DNA from 4 places in the Streptomyces sp. NPDC045955 genome. Region 2 is predicted to be linked to each of the others. Evidence: riboswitches for the same ligand, from Rfam matches in the RefSeq annotation. Region 2 holds a riboswitch; each other region holds the start of a gene.

Region 1 (3,202 bases), 220 kb from region 2:
GGCGACGCCGAGCCGTTCGCCGTACTGGGTCAGCACGTCCACGACCGTGTCGTCGGCGCCGGACATCATCGCGCCGAACCGGCACGACACCGCCACCAGCGAGCCGGTCTTGCCGCCCAGCACGTCCAGGTAGTGCTCGACCGGGTCACGGCCGTCCTGCGGTCCGGCCGTCTCCAGGATCTGCCCGGTCACCAGCCGCTCGAACGCCTCGGCCTGCACCCGCACCGCCTCCGGGCCGAGGTCGGCCAGGATGTGCGAGGCGCGAGCGAAGAGGAAGTCCCCGGTGAGGACCGCGACGGAGTTGCCCCAGCGGGCGTTCGCGCTCGCCACCCCGCGCCGCACGGTGGCCTCGTCCATCACGTCGTCGTGATACAGCGTGGCGAGGTGGGTCAGCTCCACGACGACGGCCGACGGCACGATCCCGGGCGCGTACCGATCGCCGAACTGGGCGGCGAGCATCACGAGCAGCGGACGGAACCGCTTGCCACCGGCCCGGACCAGGTGCTGGGCGGCCTCCGTGATGAAGGGCACCTCACTCTTGGTGGCCTCGAGCAAGCCTTCCTCGACAGCCGCCATCCCGGCCTGGACATCGGCTTCCAGAGCCTGGTCCCGCACGCTCAGCCCGAACGGCCCGACGTCGGTCACGAGGGGTCTCCTGTCTGCTGGTGTCTGCCGGTGATTACGCGGATTGTCGATAGGTCGCTGCCATCACTCGAGTCAGCGTATCCGGTCACGTTTCGATCACCGCCAGCGCCCAGGGTTACAGGCCGGGTGGTATCCGATCACGACCGCAATGTTTTCGATCAGCTCATAAGAGCAGACATTTATCGACTTACCAGGCGATAGCGAGCTATGTGCGATTTGCGGCATTGGATAAGTGAATCCCCCTAGGTGCACATTGCCCCACGGACTTGTGATCAGTGAGTTGAATCACGTTATCCCCTATGACATCCCACTCCGGCACCGACCCGTACCTCCTTCCGCCGCACGCAAGTTGAGCCTTGGCTTCAGCAAAGGATCAAGTGCCCCATACACCCCTGACCAAGGTCAACCGCTCGATATGTGACTCCGGTGCTTGTTCCCGACATGTGCTCTCGCATACGTTCCGGGCCTGTCCGGCGGACGCCGAATCCTGCCACCGCCCGGACACCCCACACGAACCCACTCACTCACGCAGGGCAGGAGCGGGGGACCCAGGTACGTCGCCGGTCCGCGTAGCGGAACGGCTCGGGGTGAAGCCGCGTACGGCACACAGCGCCGTACGCGGCCGGGCACCTCCCGGCCCGAACCCGACAGCTCACCTCGCAGGCGCCGGAGAGGAACATCGCCATGCCCCGAGGCAAGCACCGTCGCCCCAGAACCAGTCAGTTCACCCGTCGTCTCATGGCCGCCGGCACCGGCGGAGCGGCCCTCGCCCTGCCGCTGATCGGCGCGACGCAGGCCGGCGCCGCCCAGCCGGCCCAGAGCGCACCCACCGTCTCGCAGTCCGTGCCGCAGGCGGCCAAGACGGCCAAGTCCCTCACGTACACCGTCACCAAGGGCGACTCGCTCGCCCGCATCGCGGACAAGTACGACGTGTCGGGCGGCTGGAAGCAGCTCTACAAGGACAACCGCGCCGCCGTCGGCGACGACCCGCGGCTGATCCACCCGGGTCTGAAGCTCACGGTGAAGACGGCCAAGGCGGACGCCGGGAAGAGGACTGCGACCAAGTCCTCCGCCCCCGCCAAGCCGGCCGCGAAGCCCGCCGGCGGCGTCGCCCAGGCCACCCAGGCCGCCGCGAAGACCTACGCGAACAACCTGGACGGCTGGATCCGCGAGGCGCTGGACATCATGGCGCAGAAGGGGATCCCGGGTTCGTACGACGGCATCTACCGCAACATCATGCGCGAGTCGTCCGGCAACCCCCAGGCGATCAACAACTGGGACTCGAACGCCGCCAAGGGCACACCGTCCAAGGGTCTGCTCCAGGTCATCGACCCGACCTTCGCCGCCTACCACGTGCCCGGCACCTCCTTCGACCCGTACGACCCGGTCGCCAACATCACGGCGGCCTGCAACTACGCGGCGGCCCGCTACGGCTCGATCGACAACGTCAACGGCCCGTACTGAGCCGTCCCGTCCAGCAGTCGTTCGAGGACGACGGCGATGCCGTCGTCCTCGTTCGACAGCGTGATCTCGTCGGCCACGGCCTTGAGTTCGGGATGGGCGTTGGCCATGGCGATGCCGTGGGCGGCCCAGTCGAACATCGGGATGTCGTTGGGCATGTCCCCGAAGGCGAGGGTGTCCGCAGGCCGCAGCCCCAGGTGCTCGGCGGCCAGCGCCAGGCCGGTGGCCTTGGTGATGCCGCACGGCTGAAGCTCGACCGTGCCGGGCCCCGACATCGTCACCGTCGCGAGTGAACCGACCACCGAGCGGGCCGTCGCCGCCAACTCGTCGTCCGACAGGTGGGGATGGCGCAGCAGCACCTTGCTGATGGGCTCGCCCCACAGGTCGTCGCGCCGCTCGACCCGCACCGCCGGCAGGGTCGGGTGCGGCATGAGGTAGCCCGGCTCGATGAGGGTGAGGCCGTCGACCCCGTCCTGGTCGACCGCGGCGTACACCTGCCCCACCTCGGCCTCGATCTTGCCCAGGGCGGTCTCCGCCAGCTCCCGGTCCAGGGTGATGGACCACAGCAGCCGGTCCGCGCCGGCGTCGTACACCTGCGCGCCCTGTCCGCACACCGCGAGCCCCGTACAGCCGAGGTCGTCCAGGAGCGGCCGCACTCTCGGCGCCGGCCGGCCCGTCACCACGAGGTGCCGGGCACCGGCGTCCACCACCCGCGTGAGCGCGGCGAGGGACCGGTCGGACAGGGTGTCGTCGCCGCGCAGCAGCGTCCCGTCCAGGTCGGTGGCGATGAGTGAATATGCGAGGGGTGCGGCCATGATCAGAGAATACGGACAACGCGCCCCTTCGTTTCATCGTACGGCGCATGCCGATTGCCCGGTTGAAGGCCTCTGCACCAGTTGGCAACAACATGGTCCGCTACCTACCGTCAGGGCCGTCTCGGGCGGTACCTTCCATGTGTCCAGGGGGGACTTGATCGGGGGGTCGGGTTGAGCAGTGGGCGTGTTCGTGTGGGTGTGCCCGGGGAGCTCGGCGAGGGGGAGAAGGAGCGCTGGCGCGCGCTGCGCGCGGCGTCGGAGACACCGCGCAACCCCTTCAT
Region 2 (3,202 bases):
CGGGTCTACGGGCCCTCAGGCCGGCCGCACCACGCTGTGGATCGCCGACTCGCCGTCGTAGTAGATCGACTCCTCGCGCACGTAGGTGCCGGGCTTCGGGGCGTGGATCATCATGCCGTTGCCGATGTAGATGCCGACGTGGGTGACGTCGTCGTAGAAGAAGACCAGGTCACCGGGCTGAGCGTCGGCCAGCGGGACCGTGGTGCCGGCGTTGACCTGGTCGTAGGTCGTGCGCGGCAGGGTGACGCCCGCGGCTTTCCAGGCGGCCTGGGTGAGCCCGGAGCAGTCGTAGGAGCCGGGGCCGACGGCGCCCCAGACATACGGCTTGCCGATCTGGGCGCGGGCGAAGGCGAGCGCCTTTTCGGCCTTGGTGGCGTACGAGGAGCCGGCCGGGGCCGTCGAGGTGGACGAGCCGGAGCCCGCCGACGAGGAGCCGCTGTCCTGCTGCTGGGCGGCCTGCTCCTGCGCCTGCTGCTGCGCGGCCTGCTGCCGGGCCAGCTCGGCGGCCTTGCGGGCGGCCTCCTGCTGCTTCTCCCGCTCGATCGCCGCGAGCCGTGCCTTCTCCTCGGCGGTCAGCTTCGACAGCAGGTCGCGCGCGTCGGCGAGCTTCCGCTGGACGGTGGCCTTGGCCGTCTTCAGGTCGTCCTGCGCCTCGGTGAGCGTCTCGAGGCTCTCGGTGGCCTCCTGGCGCTTCTTCATCGTCTCGGACTGCTGGGTGACGTAGTCGTCGACCGCGACCTTCTGACGGCCGGTCATCCGGTCCATCAGCTGGGTCTGGTCGAAGTAGTCCTGCGGGGTGTCCGCGAGCAGGAACGTCGCCGTGTCCGGGGCGGAGGCGCCGGTGCGGTACTGGGCGGCGGCGAAGGAACCGAGTTCCTCCCGTGCCTCGTTGAGCTTCTGGGTGCGCCTGGCGACGTCGTCGAGGAGGGTGTCGACGCGCTTGCGCTGCTTGGTGGTCTTCTCCTTGGCCGAGTTGTACTTGTCGGTCGCCGACTCGGCCTGGCGGTACAGGTCGTCGACCTTCTTCTCGACTTCCTCGAGACTCGGCTTGTCGTCGGCCTCGGGGGCGGCGTTGGCCGACTGGGACAGCAGGGCGACGGACGTGAGGGCCGCCGTTGCCAGGGCGGGGGTCCGTATACCTGCGACGCGCGTACCAGCGGGACGCGACTTGCGGTGCGACGCCAAGGGAGGCGACTCCTTCCATGCTCCGCCTACCGGGTTAGCTGTCGGGTTCGGGCGGGTACATCGGAAGGGTTGCCCTACGGCCGTCTCCGCGAAGGGAGTCCGGCCGATTCACCCCAGAGTTCTCGGTTGGGTCCCCGGCTCCGGCTGCCGCTGCGGCACACCGGACTCGGCGGAGGCCGCGCGGCCCGGCGACGTTCGCCGGTGGGGGTCGTGCGGCCTGCCCGCACGGTAGCCAACTCGTGTGGCCCTTGTGAAGGTTGATGGGCGATATGCCCGATACATTTTCGTGACCTTAGCTGAGGGCGTCGCCGAGAGTCATCGGCGGAGGGGGTTGGTCATGGGTTCGTCATAATTGTGACGGCCGTAGCGGACCGTGACCGCGCGGGGATGAAGAGTGACCAGGGGTTCCTTTCGGCGATGTTCTCAGGGCGGCGGCGGGCTGTCAGTGGGGCGCCCTAGACTCGGAGAGCGATGAGCAGCCTCTTTGACGACAGCTTCCTGGCGGACCTCCAGGCCCAGCGGGGCCCCGCGGACGAGCCCCCGCCGCCACCCGAGGACGATCACGTACCGGAGCCGGTTCCGGACGATCTGTTCGGCGGGAAGTTCGACGTGCCCCCGGACCGGGACGCCTACTACCGCGACGGCGCCCCGCGCCCGCCGGTGGACACCGCCGCCCTCCTGGAGGGGCTGAACGACAACCAGCGCGCCGCCGTCGTCCACTCCGGCTCCCCGCTGCTCATTGTGGCCGGCGCCGGCTCCGGCAAGACCCGCGTGCTCACGCACCGCATCGCCCACCTGCTCGCCGAGCGGGGCGTGCACCCGGGGCAGATCCTCGCGATCACCTTCACCAACAAGGCCGCCGGCGAGATGAAGGAGCGCGTCGAGCAGCTCGTCGGACCGCGGGCGAACGCGATGTGGGTGATGACCTTCCACAGCGCGTGCGTGCGCATCCTGCGCCGCGAGAGCAAGAAGCTCGGCTTCACGTCCTCGTTCTCGATCTACGACGCCGCCGACTCCAAGCGCCTCATGGCCCTGGTCTGCCGCGACCTGGACCTCGACCCCAAGCGCTTCCCGCCGAAGTCCTTCAGCGCCAAGATCAGCAACCTGAAGAACGAGCTGATCGACGAGGAGGACTTCGCCGCCCAGGCCACGGACGGCTTCGAGAAGACCCTCGCCCAGGCCTACGCGATGTACCAGTCGCGGCTGCGCGAGGCGAACGCCCTCGACTTCGACGACCTGATCATGACGACGGTCAACCTGCTGCGCGCCTTCCCGGACGTCGCCGAGCACTACCGCCGCCGCTTCCGGCACGTGCTGGTGGACGAGTACCAGGACACCAACCACGCCCAGTACGCCCTCGTCCGGGAGCTCGTCGGCACCTCCGAGCACCCCGTCGACGTACCGCCCGGCCCGGATGACGTCCCGCCCGCCGAGCTGTGCGTCGTGGGTGACGCCGACCAGTCGATCTACGCCTTCCGCGGTGCGACGATCCGCAACATCCTCCAGTTCGAGGAGGACTACCCGGACGCGACGACGATCCTGCTGGAGCAGAACTACCGCTCCACCCAGACGATCCTCAGCGCGGCCAACGCGGTCATCGAGCGCAACGAGTCCCGCCGCCCCAAGAACCTGTGGACCAACGCGGGCGCGGGCGCCACGATCACCGGTTACGTCGCCGACACCGAGCACGACGAGGCGCAGTTCGTCGCCGACGAGATAGACCGCCTCACGGACGCCGGCGAGGCGAAGGCCGGTGACGTCGCCGTCTTCTACCGCACCAACGCCCAGTCCCGTGTCTTCGAAGAGGTCTTCATCCGCGTCGGCCTGCCCTACAAGGTCGTCGGCGGTGTCCGCTTCTACGAGCGCAAGGAGGTCCGGGACGTCCTGGCCTACCTGCGCGTGCTGGCCAACCCGGAGGACTCGGTGCCGCTGCGCCGGATCCTCAACGTCCCCAAGCGGGGCATCGGCGACCGCGCCGAGGCGATGATCGACGCCCTCGCCCAGCGGGAGAAGATCA
Region 3 (3,202 bases), on a different contig from region 2:
CGGCGAGGTCTACGGATGCGCCCTGGGCTGGTCCGGGTCCTGGCGGATCGCCGTGGCCCAGCTCCCGGACGCACGCGTGCAGATCACCGGCGGGGCCGGCTACGACGACTCGGGGCTGCTGATGCTGGGCACGGGGGAGTCGTACACGACCCCCGTCTTCGCCGGGCTCTGGAGCGACGGCGGCCACGGCGGGGCCAGCCGCGCCTGGCACGCCTATCAGCGGGCGTACGTGATCCCGGGCGCCGACCACGACCGGCCCGTGCTGTTCAACTCCTGGGAGGCCACCGAGTTCGACATCTCCGAGGAGCAGCAGCGGGCGCTCGCCGAGCGGGCCGCCGCCATGGGCGTCGAGCTGTTCGTGGTGGACGACGGCTGGTTCGGGACACGCACCAGTGACCGGGCCGGACTCGGCGACTGGACCCCCAACCCCGACCGCTTCCCGGGCGGCCTGAAGCCGCTCGCCGAGCACGTGCACGGCCTCGGTATGCAGTTCGGCATCTGGGTCGAGCCGGAGATGGTCAACCCGGACAGCGAGCTGTACCGCGCGCACCCCGACTGGGTGCAGTACCAACCAGGACGAAAGCGGACGGAGTTCCGCAATCAGCTCGTACTGAACCTCGCCCGCGAGGACGTCCAGGAGTACCTCTGGGAGCAGCTCGACGGGCTCCTGTCCAGCGCGCCGATCGACTACGTCAAGTGGGACTTCAACCGCTGCTTCACCGACGCCGGCTGGCCGGACGACCCCTACCCGCAGCGGCTGTGGGTCGACCACGTGCACGCCCTGTACGCCCTGCTGGACCGGCTGCGGGCCGCCCACCCCCGGGTGGCCTTCGAATCCTGCTCGGGCGGCGGCGGCCGGATCGACCTCGGTGTGCTCGGCCGCACGGACCAGGTGTGGACCTCGGACAACACCGACCCGCTCGACCGGCTCGCCATCCAGCACGGCTTCAGCCAGATCCATCCGGCCCGGGTCATGGCCGCCTGGGTGACTGACAGCCCGAACGCCATGCTCAACCAGCGGGCCAGCTCCCTGCGGTTCCGGTTCGTCAGCGCCATGGCCGGGGTGCTCGGGGTCGGCGGCGACCTCACGAAGTGGACGGATCGGGAACTCGCCGAGGCGCGGGACTGGGTGGGGCTCTACAAGGAGATCCGGCCCGTGGTGCAGCGCGGCGACCTGTATCGGCTGCGCCCGCCGGAGGGCGGCCTGAGCGCCGTGCAGTACGTCCTCGGTGACGAGACCGTGGTCCTCGCCTGGCTCCAGGCGCAGCGCTACGGCGAGCCCGTTCCGGCGCTCCGGATGCGGGGTCTCGACCCGGCGGCGTCGTACGAATGCCTCGAAACGGGCGAAGTTCACCGGGGGGCCGTGCTGCTCCAGCACGGGCTGCGGATCGGTCTGCGCGGGGATCTGGACGCCACTGTCGTCCGGCTTAAGCGCAAGTAGCCCTTCTGTCCGAATAGGGAGCGCTTCGGCTGTTTAGGTATAACGTGCCCCGGCTGTAAAGAAGATGAGGCCGGGGTGCGTGAGCATCGTCATATTCGTGACGATGTGTGGTTGCCATGTGCACGTAATTCCGGTGCTATTCAGGGGTATTGCGGGAGGTGGGAGATCGGTAACCCACGCTCCGTGACGGAATTAAGTGCCGGCGCGTCAAGAGAAACGCCGCCAAAGGCAACCGCGAGCTTGTCCCTTTGCGTCCTGGTCGCTTACGTTCCACACCCATCCGGACGGACGCCTAATCCTGCCGCCGCCCGGAGCCCGTACTCACTGACCCGACGTACGGCAGGAGCGGGGGACCCACAGGTAAGACGCCTGTTCCGGTTCCCGGAACGGCTTGGGGTTAAGCCGCGCCTCGGCGTGGCCGGGCATCTCCAGTCCGAACCCGACAGCTCACCTCGCAGGCGACGGAGAGGAATTCGCCATGCCCGCGAAGGGTAAGCATCGCCGCCCGAAGTCCCAGCGTTTCACCCGCTCCATCGCCGTCGCCGGAACCGGTGGGGCGGCTCTCGCCCTTCCGCTCATGGGGGCCGCCGGCGCCCACGCCGCCACCCCGCAGTCGGCTCCGGAAAAGGCCGTCCAGTCCGCGCCGGCCGCCGAGAAAAAGGCCGCCGAAAAGGCCACGGGCGTCCGCTCGTACACCGTGCGGGCCGGTGACTATCTCGCGAAGATCGCCGACGAGCAGAACGTCGACGGCGGCTGGAAGAAGCTCTACTCGGACAACCGTGACGCCGTCGGCGACGACCCGTCGCTGATCCACCCGGGACTTAAGCTGGCGATCGGCAAGAAGGCGGCGGCGAGCGGGTCCGAGTCCTCGGCCCCGAAGGCCTCGGCTTCCAAGCCCTCGAAGGCCCCGGCGTCGAAGTCGTCCGCCGCCGAGTCGCCCTCGAAGCCGGCCGCCGCCAAGCCGGCCGCCGCGACCTCCAGCGGTTACACCCTTCCGGTGGAGGGCGCCACCGTCGGCACCCCGTACCACATGTCCGGCAGCATGTGGTCCAGCGGCTACCACACCGGTGTCGACTTCGTCGTCCCGACCGGTACCTCGCTCAAGGCCGTCAGCGCGGGCACGGTCGTCTCCGCCGGCTGGGGCGGCGCGTACGGCAACCAGGTCGTCATCAGGCTGAACGACGGCAGCTACGCGCAGTACGCCCACCTGTCCTCGCTCTCCGTCTCGGCCGGCCAGACCGTCAGCGCCGGGCAGCAGATCGGCCTGTCCGGTGCCACCGGCAACGTGACCGGACCGCACCTGCACTTCGAGATCCGCACCACGCCGGACTACGGCTCGGACGTGGACCCGGTCGCCTTCCTGCGCTCGCACGGCGTCTCCGTCGGCTGACCGACCGCGTCACCACCTGCCTGACACGCGACCGAAGGCCGGACCCCGATCCCCGGGTCCGGCCTTCGGTGTGTGCGCGCACCATCCGAGCGTCCCAAGGGGTCGACAGCGGGCGGCAGTTGGGACACAGTGACCCCGTCCGGAGCGCAAGCGCTTTCTAGGGCCTTCCAGGCGGATCCCCCAAGGAGACCTGTCCCGTGCCGACCACTCGCAGAGCGTTCGCCACCCTGGCCGCCGGAGCCGCCGCGGTGGCCCTCGTCCCGACGGGCGCCGCGTATGCCGCGCCCCGGCACCGTCGCCTCATCGCCCGGGACGACTTCTGTCACGGTCTCGCCCAGTGGGCGACCGAACTCCAGGACGGCGGCACCGTC
Region 4 (3,202 bases), on a different contig from region 2:
GGTCGTCGCCGACGAGCTGGACCTTGTCACCGAGCTTGGCGGTGATGGTCTTCCAGCCCTCCCAGTCGTCCTCGAACAGCGGGTCCTCGATGGAGACGAGCGGGTACGCGTCGACGAGCTCCGCGTAGTACTCGGTCATCTCGGCCGCCGAGCGCTCCTTGCCCTCGAAGGTGTAGACGCCGTCCTTGTAGAACTCGGACGCGGCCACGTCGAGGGCCAGGGCGATCTGCTCGCCGGGGGTGTAGCCGGCCTCGTTGATCGCCTCGAGGATGAGGTCGAGGGCCTCGCGGTTGGAGCCGAGGTTCGGGGCGAAGCCGCCCTCGTCGCCGAGGCCCGTGGCCAGGCCCTTCGACTTCAGGACCTTCTTCAGCGTGTGGTAGACCTCGGCGCCCCAGCGCAGGGCCTCGGAGAAGGACTCCGCGCCGATCGGGGCGATCATGAACTCCTGGATGTCCACGTTGGAGTCGGCGTGCGAGCCGCCGTTCAGGATGTTCATCATCGGCACCGGCAGCAGGTGCGCGTTCGGGCCGCCCAGGTAGCGGAACAGCGGCAGGTCGCTGGCCTCGGAGGCGGCGTGGGCGACGGCGAGCGAGACGCCGAGGATGGCGTTGGCGCCGAGGGAGCCCTTGTTGTCGGTGGCGTCCAGGTCGAACATGGCCTGGTCGATCAGGCGCTGCTCGGTGGCGTCGTAGCCGACGAGCTCCGGGCCGATCTGCTCGATGACCGCGAGGACGGCCTTCTCCACACCCTTGCCGAGGTAGCGGTTCGAGTCGCCGTCGCGCAGCTCGATGGCCTCGAAGGCGCCCGTGGAGGCGCCGGACGGGACGGCGGCACGACCAGTGCTGCCGTCGTCGAGGCCGACCTCGACCTCGACCGTGGGGTTGCCTCGGGAGTCCAGGATTTCCCGGGCTACGACGACGTCGATGGACGGCACGAGCATCTCCTTCTTCATGTGACGCGGGTACGCGGGCCGCGTGGACCCGGCGAGGCGCGGGCCGCGGTGGCTCGCGACATGAGCCTAACCGGCTCCGGGCGATCGGCCACCGGGTCGCCCACCCCATGGACAGAACCGAGAGTAAATTGTTTCCGAACGGAACAAAGCCGGATCGCAAAGACCGCCGGAAAAAACCCCGCCCCGGTGCGCACGGGGGATGACGCACCGGGGCGGGGAGCCCGTGGGGACGGGGATGGGCCGCTGCTTACTTCAGGTGCAGCTGCTGGCCCGGGTAGATCAGGTTGGCGTCCGTGATGATGTCCTTGTTCAGCTCGAACAGCTTCTCCCAGCCGCCCTCGACCTTCTGCTCGGTCGCGATGGAGCTGAGGGTGTCACCCTTGACGACCTTGTACTCGCCGTCACCCTTCTTGACCTTCTTGCCGGTCGGGGTGGTGACGGTCTTCTGGGTCTGGGCCGGACGCTCGTCGGAGCGGGAGGCCGGCTGCTGCTCGGTCTGGCGGGTCTCGGTGGAGCCGCTGCTCTGCTCGGAGCCGCCGCTGTAGCCGGCGCTCGACAGGCCCTTGCCGCAGACCGGCCAGGCGCCCTTGCCCTGGCTCGCGAGGACCTTCTCGGCGACCTGGATCTGCTGGTCCTTGGTGGCCTGGTCGGCGGTGGAGGCGTACTGGGTGCCGCCGTACGCGGACCAGGTGGAGGCGGAGAACTGCAGACCGCCGTAGTAGCCGTTGCCGGTGTTGATGGACCAGTTGCCGCCGGACTCGCACTGGGCGACGGCGTCCCACTCGGAGGCGGTGGCGGCGGAGGCGTTGCCGGCCGCCATCAGCGGGGCGGCGACGGCGGCACCGGTGACACCGGCGATGGCGATGACCCGAGAGGCCTTGGACGGACGGCGGTGCGTGCCCTTGCCGGAAAACAGCATGGAGAGATCCCCTCACCGACGCCTGCGAGGTGAGCTGTCGGGTTCGGGCCGGTTGAGTTGCCCGGCCGCGTCCCTCCCGGGACGCGGCTTCACCCCAAGCCCTTCCGGCACAACCGGCCGGTCGGGCACTTACCTTGGGTCCCCCGCTCCTGCCTACGGCGCTTGACGCGACGACTGTTCCCGTGCGGCCGCTGGCAGGATTCGGCGTTGCGGCAGCCGGGGCTCGCGGTGACGAGCGGTCATGACCGTAGACATGCGATCCGCGGAATTTCAAAGACGATCAGGGCTTCTGAGATCTATCTCTCACCGCACCGATAAGGGACATTAGCCGCGAACGGTGACGTGAACTCGCACGGTTTCGGGGTGACTTCCGCCGCCGTTTCCGTACTGACCCACCGGCTACCGCTCGTCCGCTTCGACCCCAACCGTGAGCTTCTGACCGGGGCGGATGAGGTTCGGGTCGGTGCCGACAGCCGTCTCGTTCCCGACGTAGAGCGCGCGCCATCCGCCGCTGAGGTCAAGAGAGTTCGCGATGGACCAGAGGCTGTCGCCGGGGCGGACGGTGTAGGAGCCGTCCGTCGCCTCCCGGGCGGCCTCGCCGTCGCGCGAGGCGTGCCGTCCTGCGGACCCGGACGGACGGCCGTCCTCGACCTCGGCGTCCTCGTCGGCACTGGGGCCGCGGTGGCGGCCGGAGGTGGTGTCGCTCGGGACTGAAGAGCCGTCACCCTGCGGCGACTTGGCAGGCTCGTCACTCTCGGGGGTGGGCGAGGGGGAGCTGCTGGACTCCTGGTCCTGCGACTGCTCCTGCGACTGCTCCTGCGTCGAGGAATCGGAGGAATCAGGCGACTTGTCGGAGTTGGCGGTTTCGCCCGATTCGGAGGAGTCGAGCAGTCCGGGCGAGTCCGTCGGAGCGGACGAGTCGGAGGTGTCCGAGCCCTTGTCCTGTTCGAGGCCGGAGAGCAGCCCGCAGGTGCGCCAGGCGCCGACCCCCTGGTCGGCGAGGATTCTCTCGGCCACGGCTATCTGCTGGGAGCGGCTGGCCAGGTCGGCGCTCGGGGCGTAGTCGAGGCCGCCGTGGCTCTCCCAGTCCTCCTGGGACAACTGGAGGCCGCCGAAGTATCCGTTGCCGCTGTTCTGGCTCCAGGCGCCGCCGGTCTCGCAGTCCGCGACCCGGTCCCAGGTCGTGCCGTCGGCCGCGCTGGCACCGGAGGCCCCGAGGAGCGGAATCGCGATGGCGGAGCCGGTCACCCCGGCCGCGACGAGGAGAGCCGGAGCCTGGCGGGGGCGACGGTGCCGACCGTTCCCGGAGAGCATACGGAGACCTTTCGCGA

What was found. Region 2 has a riboswitch for cyclic di-AMP ahead of AC07F0_RS10610 (C40 family peptidase). Riboswitches for the same ligand answer to the same signal wherever they lie in the genome.
Region 1: it holds a riboswitch for cyclic di-AMP, as region 2 does, so the genes downstream of both, AC07F0_RS09455 (transglycosylase SLT domain-containing protein) here and AC07F0_RS10610 (C40 family peptidase) in region 2, are expected to answer to the same signal.
Region 3: it holds a riboswitch for cyclic di-AMP, as region 2 does, so the genes downstream of both, AC07F0_RS07315 (M23 family metallopeptidase) here and AC07F0_RS10610 (C40 family peptidase) in region 2, are expected to answer to the same signal.
Region 4: it holds a riboswitch for cyclic di-AMP, as region 2 does, so the genes downstream of both, AC07F0_RS00515 (transglycosylase family protein) here and AC07F0_RS10610 (C40 family peptidase) in region 2, are expected to answer to the same signal.

What each region holds. Positions count from the first base shown of each region.
Region 1 is NZ_JBWKKY010000004.1:78,813-82,014, reverse strand. Features, by position in the region: gene AC07F0_RS09460 (polyprenyl synthetase family protein) at 1-645, opposite strand, end outside; cyclic di-AMP (ydaO/yuaA leader) riboswitch at 1,153-1,326, shown strand; gene AC07F0_RS09455 (transglycosylase SLT domain-containing protein) at 1,330-2,109, shown strand; gene AC07F0_RS09450 (HAD family hydrolase) at 2,073-2,921, opposite strand; gene AC07F0_RS09445 (GNAT family N-acetyltransferase) at 3,093-3,202, shown strand, end outside.
Region 2 is NZ_JBWKKY010000004.1:297,668-300,869, forward strand. Features, by position in the region: gene AC07F0_RS10610 (C40 family peptidase) at 16-1,185, opposite strand; cyclic di-AMP (ydaO/yuaA leader) riboswitch at 1,194-1,367, opposite strand; gene pcrA (DNA helicase PcrA) at 1,657-3,202, shown strand, end outside.
Region 3 is NZ_JBWKKY010000003.1:198,904-202,105, forward strand. Features, by position in the region: gene AC07F0_RS07310 (alpha-galactosidase) at 1-1,441, shown strand, start outside; cyclic di-AMP (ydaO/yuaA leader) riboswitch at 1,754-1,917, shown strand; gene AC07F0_RS07315 (M23 family metallopeptidase) at 1,920-2,831, shown strand; gene AC07F0_RS07320 (DUF6250 domain-containing protein) at 3,029-3,202, shown strand, end outside.
Region 4 is NZ_JBWKKY010000001.1:112,478-115,679, forward strand. Features, by position in the region: gene eno (phosphopyruvate hydratase) at 1-934, opposite strand, end outside; gene AC07F0_RS00515 (transglycosylase family protein) at 1,200-1,871, opposite strand; cyclic di-AMP (ydaO/yuaA leader) riboswitch at 1,876-2,042, opposite strand; gene AC07F0_RS00520 (LysM peptidoglycan-binding domain-containing protein) at 2,271-3,185, opposite strand.